Regions from separate parts of the Rhizobium lentis genome, predicted to be linked through region 2. Evidence: riboswitches for the same ligand, from Rfam matches in the RefSeq annotation. Region 2 holds a riboswitch; the other holds the start of a gene.

Region 1 (3,212 bases), 660 kb from region 2:
TTGCCGTGCACCCAGAACGTTGCCTGGATGGTGCAATTGCCGGGGTAGCCGGCACGGCCATCGGGGTCGACGATCTTCATCACCAGCCGGTCGACAGCGTGCTCGACGATCGTCCAGTTGCGCTTGGCGATATTGTCGCTGCCGCCATGCAGATGCGTGACGCCGTTTTCGTTCGGCTCCAGCTGATAATCCTTGCCGTCGAGCGTAAACCTGCCGCCGCCGACGCGGTTGGCGCAGCGGCCGGGCGTCGCGCCGAAATAAGCCGAATAGAGGGGATAGCTGTCGAAATCGTCGAAGCCGAGCTGTAGCGGCGCGCCATGGCCTTCGAGGCGCAGGTCCTGAATCACTGCGCCCCAAGTGATGATTCTGGCGGTCAGCCCGCCGCCCCTGATCTCGACCCGATCGACGGTCTCGCCCGACTTCGTCCGCCCGAAAACTTCCCGCTTCAACTTATCCGACATGATCGATCGTCCGTTCTTGGCGCATCCGATTCAAGACGCGCGGCGCTATAGGGTTCGACTGGAACCTGCCCGCATTTGCCTCAAACCGCAACCGTGGGATTAGCAGAAACGCCGCTCAGAGATCCATGCCGATCTCTTCGACGTCATAGGGCGTCGTCTGGTAGATCTCGTTGATCCAGTTGCCGAACAGGAGATGCGCATGGCTGCGCCAGCGGTTCTGCGGCGGAAGTGCGGGATCGTTATGCGGGAAGTAATTGTGCGGCATCTTGATCGGCACGCCGGCATTGACGTCGCGGAAATACTCGTCGGAGAGCGAGGTGGAATCATATTCCACATGGTTGAACATGTAGAGCCGCCGTCCTCTCTTCTCATGTACGAGACAGACGCCCATCTCGCTGGATTCCATCAGGATCTCCAGGCTGTCCGATTTTTCGATATCGGCGCGGCGCACCTCGGTCCAACGTGACACCGGCACCTCGAAATTGTCGGAGAAACCGTTGAGATAGATCGAGGAGGGCTTGAGATTCCGGTGACGATAGACGCCGAAGGCCTTCTCCTTCAGCTCGTACTTCGGAACGCCGTGGAAGTGATAGATCGCTGCCATCGCGCCCCAGCAGACGTTCATCGTCGAATGCACGTTCGTTTCCGTCCAGTCAAGAATCTGCTGCATCTCCGGCCAATAGGTGACGTCCTCATAGGGCAGGAGCTCGATCGGCGCCCCTGTTATGATGAAACCGTCGAACTTGCGCTGTTTTACCTCTTCCCAGGTCTGGTAAAAAGCCAGCAGGTGATCTTCGGAGGTGTTCTTCGCCTTGTGGCCGCCGATGCGGATAAGCGACAGCTCCACCTGCAGCGGCGAGGCGCCGACAAGGCGGGCCATCTGCACTTCGGTCTTGATCTTGTTCGGCATCAGGTTGAGCAGCCCGATCTGCAGCGGTCTTATATCCTGACGGATCGCCATCGTCTCGGTCATCACCCGCACACCCTCTTGAACCAGGGTTTCGAAAGCGGGCAGCGTATCGGGGATCTTGATGGGCATTGCGGTCACTCGATCAAAACAAAAAAACCGGCGGCGACAAAAAATCGCTACCGGTCCGCACGCGGCCCTTTAGCGACTTTTTTAACGTGGCTGCAAGCCGGCCGGCCAAATCACCACGGAGCCTTTAATTAGCCCCAGTCGAAGCGCGAATCAACTCCGAAAGCATGCAGGCGCTACCCACGCAAGGCTCATCACAGTTTAATGACTGATAGAATCTGTTGATAGACCGGTAACGCCACCATGTTAATAATGACAGTATGGGCGGTGTTGGAAAAGCGTGATGGCAGAAAAGATCGAGGGGAGGCCGGGAATCCGGAGGCAGGATAGGGTAGGGTATGATTTCAGCCTGACATATCGCCTCGGGGTGATGTTCTCAGCATTCTGGAATTCGCACGTGCGCGGCAAGGTGCTGTTTCTGGCGACTGTGCTCATTCTCGTCATCCTGCTGACCGCCTACGGCCAGGTTATCCTCAACGAGTGGAACGCTCCCTTCTACGATTCGCTGGAACGCCGCGACCTCGGCGAATTCTTCCATCAGCTCGAAATCTTCGCGATGATCGCCGGCACGCTGCTGCTGCTCAATGTGCTGCAGGCCTGGCTGAACCAGATGACGGCGCTCTATATGCGCGAGGGCCTGTCGCGCGATCTGGTCGACCAGTGGCTGAAGCGCAAGCGGGCACTGCGGCTCGCCTCCAGCGGCCTGATCGGCGTTAACCCGGACCAGCGCCTGCACGAGGATTCGCGTAACCTCGCCGAGAGCACGACCGGGCTCGTTCTTGGCCTCTTGCAGTCGACCATTCTTCTGGTGAGCTTCATCGGCGTCCTCTGGGAGCTGTCGAGCGGCTTCGTCTTCCACATCAGCGGCCACAGCTTCTCGATCCCCGGCTACATGGTCTGGGCGGCGATCTTCTATGCCGCTTCCGCATCGGTGCTGAGCCAGGTCGTCGGCCGCAAGCTGGTCAAGCTCAATGCCGACCGCTTCTCGAAGGAGGCCGAGCTTCGCTTCACGCTGATGCATGCCAATGAGAACATGCCGGCGATCACCGTTGCCCGCGGCGAGGAGAACGAGCGCCGCCGCATCAACACCGACATCAGCTCGGTATTGAGGGTCGTCAAGCGGCTCGCCATGGCCAACACCAACCTCACCTGGGTTTCAGCCGGTTACGGCTGGCTGGTGATCGTCATTCCGATCATCGTCGCCGCTCCCGCCTATTTCTCCGGCGGTCTCACGCTCGGCCAGCTGATGATGTCTGTCGGCGCCTTCAACCAGGTGAATACGGCGCTGCGCTGGTATGTCGCTAATTTCGGTCCGATCGCCGAATGGCGCGCCACGCTGATGCGCGTCACCGATTTCCGCCAGGCCCTCCTCGATATGGACGAGGACTACGACCTGAAGGACAGCATCGCCTATGAAAACACAGCACCTGATACGCTGACGCTGAAGGATATCGTCATCAACGCCAAGATCGGCGAAGACATCGAGGAATGCGGCGGTTTCCGCCTGCGCGAAACCGACGTAACGATCAAGGCCGGCGAAAAAATCATGATCAACGGCGATCACAGCGTCAACCGCAAGCTGCTGTTCCAGGCCATGGCCGGCCTCTGGCCGTGCGGCAGCGGCACGATGGGCCTGCCGCCGGTCGACGATATGCTGTTCGTTCCCCAGATTGCCTATGTTCCCGGCGGCACGCTGCGCGAGGCGCTGGCCTTTC
Region 2 (3,212 bases):
GTTGGTCAGGCCGAGACCTTGGCGAGCGCCTGCGCGAAATCCTCGATCAGGTCGTCGGTATCCTCGATACCGGCCGAAAGGCGGACCGTGCCCGCAGAGATACCGAGCTCGGCGCGCGCCTCTTCCGTCAGGTTCTTGTGCGTCGTCGTTGCCGGATGCGTGATCAGGCTCTTGCTGTCGCCGAGATTGTTGGAGATTTTGATGATCTCCAGCGCGTTCTGCAGCGCGAAGGCCGCCTCCTTGCCGCCCTTCAGCTCGAAGGCGACCAGCGTCGAGCCGCCGGTCATCTGCTTGGCGATGAGATCGGCCTGCGGATGGTCCTTGCGGCCGGGATAGATCACCTTGGCGACCTTGCTCTGCTCGGCCAGGAAGTCGGCGATCTTTGCCGCATTCTGCGTCTGCTGCTTGACGCGCAGCGGCAGCGTCTCGATGCCCTTCAGAAGGGTCCAGGCATTGAAGGGGGACATTGCCGGGCCGGTATGGCGGAAGTAGTCGTGCAGGTTTTCATCGATCCATTCCTTGTCGGAAAGCACCACGCCGCCGAGGCAGCGGCCCTGGCCGTCGATGTGCTTGGTGGCGGAATAGACGACGATATGAGCGCCGAGTTCGAGCGGCTTCTGGAAGAGCGGCGTTGCAAACACGTTGTCGACGACGACTTTGGCGCCGACCTGATTGGCGAGCCTGGCAACGCCTGCGATGTCGATCACTTCGAGTGTCGGATTGGTCGGGCTTTCCAGGAAGAACACCTTGGTGTTCGGGCGGATCGCCCTTTCCCAGTTGGCGAGATCGCGGCCGTCGACCAGCGTGCACTCGATGCCGTATTTCGGTGCCAGCGTTTCGACGACCCAGCGGCAGGAGCCGAAGAGGGCGCGGGCGGCGACGATATGGTCGCCCGCCTTGACCTGGCAGAGGACGGCGGCGGCGACGGCCGCCATGCCGGAGGCGGTGGCGCGGGCGTCTTCGGCGCCTTCGAGCATGCACATGCGCTTTTCGAACATGTCGTTGGTCGGGCTGCCGTAGCGGGCGTAGATGAAGCCGTCGGTTTCGCCCTTGAAGCGGGCCTCGGCCGCTTCCGACGTCTCGTAGACGAAGCCCTGCGTGAGGTAGATTGCCTCGGACGTCTCGCCATACTGCGAACGCAAGGTTCCGCCGTGGACGAGTTGGGTTGCCGGGCGCCAGGTCTTGCTCATGCCATCACCTTCACATAACAAAAAAACCGGCCGCAAAAGCAGACCGGTTTCATAACCCGGTCTTTTTAGCCACTTGTTTAACGTGGCTGCAAGCCGACCGGCCAAATCACCACGGGATAATTCTGCAATACTGCTGTTAGCTGCTTGCGTCAATTCCCCGAGTTTGGTTTTGTCGGCCGCAAAATGATGGATGGGGCATGATGGCTCGCGACACTGGAATTCTGGCGGACCGCGCGATCGCGGCGCTGTTCGAAACGGGGCGTCTGAACTCCGAGCGGGAGCTGGACCGCGATCAGATCCAGCCGGCAAGTCTCGACCTGCGCTTAGGAAGCAAGGCCTTTCGAGTGCGCGCCTCCTTCATGCCCGGCCCCTCGCATCTGGTGTCGGACAAGCTCGACCGGCTGAGCCTGCATGTGATCGATCTCTCCCAGGGCGCGGTGCTCGAGACCGGCTGCGTCTATATCGTGCCGCTGATGGAGAGCTTGGCGCTGCCGGCCGACATGTCCGCCTCGGCCAATCCGAAGAGCTCGACCGGCAGGCTCGATATCTTCACCCGCGTCATCACCGACTATGCGCAGGAATTCGACAAGATCCCGGCTGGTTACTCCGGCCCGCTCTATCTCGAAATCAGCCCGCGCACCTTCCCGATCGTCGTGCGCCGCGGCTCGCGCCTGTCGCAGATCCGCTTCCGCGTCGGTCAGTCCGTGCTGGGCGAGCCGGAACTCCTGAAGCTGCATGAAAGCGAAACGCTGGTTGCAGCCAAGCAGCCGAACGTTTCCGGTGGCGGCATTGCGCTGTCGATCGACCTGACAGGCGACAAGGACGGCCTGATCGGCTATCGCGGCAAGCATCACACCGCCGTCGTCGATGTCGATGAGAAGGATCAGCACGATATCTTCGATTTCTGGGAGCCGCTCTATAGCCGCGGCCGCAACGAGCTGATCCTCGATCCCGACGAATTCTATATCCTCGTCTCGCGTGAGGCCGTGCACGTGCCGCCGGATTATGCCGCCGAGATGACCCCCTTCGACCCGCTGGTCGGCGAATTCCGTGTCCATTACGCCGGCTTCTTCGATCCTGGCTTCGGTCATGCGCCGGCCGGAGGGCGCGGCAGCCGCGCCGTGCTCGAAGTGCGCAGCCACGAAGTCCCCTTCATCCTCGAAGACGGCCAGATCGTCGGTCGCCTGGTCTATGAGCATATGCAGGAAAAACCGGCCAGCCTCTACGGCTCCGGCCTCGGCTCCAACTACCAGGCGCAGGGCCTCAAGCTCTCGAAGCACTTTCGCATCTGAAGCCGGCCTGGCGTGCTTTGACTTGACAGCGGCCCCCATCTGTTGGAAATCTCAGCCCATCGCGGGTGTAGCTCAATGGTAGAGCAGCAGCTTCCCAAGCTGAATACGAGGGTTCGATTCCCTTCACCCGCTCCAAATCCATATCCCCAGGCCCTAATCCCCGAAAAACCGGATCGGCTTATACCGGCGGTGTGCGATGATCAGGCTCCGGTCGGGCTGGATGATGTAGGTTTCCTCCACCTGCTGGCCGTACTGGTCGATAAAATCATGCGGGAAGGAGGAGCCGGGCGGCGATTTGGTGAGCTTGCTGCGCGGCTGGCCGTCATAGGTGATGCTGCCGGGAATGGGTTCGAGCCCCGGTCCGCTGTAGCTGACGGTGTTGCATCCCGTGAGAGCGAGAGTGCCGATGAGGCCAATGATTGCGGGTTTCATGTCTATCCCCTCCGACGCGACGAACCACCCGATCTTACTCTCGATCGGATGGAGCACGCCAGATGCAACTGTGCGCCCGCGTTCACGCCTTCTGGATGCACCGGTTGGAAGGCCGTGATCGGCTCGACCTCTCCATTGCCGAAAGTGGTGCCGTATGCTAGATCGGTTTCGTCGAAAAAGGCAGGATCGGTTGAGGTAAGCCCGATCCCTTCCGCGAGAGCGAAAACGACGCTCTCAAGAAGCTCTGCTCCGTGCCATGGCACGAGAACCCGCGACGTGATCCGCATGGAAATGCGGG

The links. A riboswitch is a leader RNA that binds a small molecule or an ion and turns the genes downstream of it on or off. The one in region 2 is predicted to bind S-adenosylmethionine.
Region 1: linked by a shared signal. The riboswitch ahead of metA (homoserine O-acetyltransferase MetA) and the one ahead of J0663_RS11360 (O-succinylhomoserine sulfhydrylase) in region 2 are both predicted to bind S-adenosylmethionine.

The regions. Positions count from the first base shown of each region.
Region 1 is NZ_CP071454.1:1,703,779-1,706,990, reverse strand. It holds gene J0663_RS08185 (aldose epimerase family protein) at 1-461, opposite strand, end outside; gene metA (homoserine O-acetyltransferase MetA) at 577-1,500, opposite strand; SAM riboswitch at 1,550-1,627, opposite strand; gene J0663_RS08175 (ABC transporter ATP-binding protein/permease) at 1,781-3,212, shown strand, end outside.
Region 2 is NZ_CP071454.1:2,362,166-2,365,377, forward strand. It holds gene J0663_RS11360 (O-succinylhomoserine sulfhydrylase) at 6-1,190, opposite strand; SAM riboswitch at 1,235-1,313, opposite strand; gene J0663_RS11365 (2'-deoxycytidine 5'-triphosphate deaminase) at 1,388-2,482, shown strand; tRNA gene J0663_RS11370 (tRNA-Gly) at 2,544-2,617, shown strand; gene J0663_RS11375 (hypothetical protein) at 2,636-2,914, opposite strand.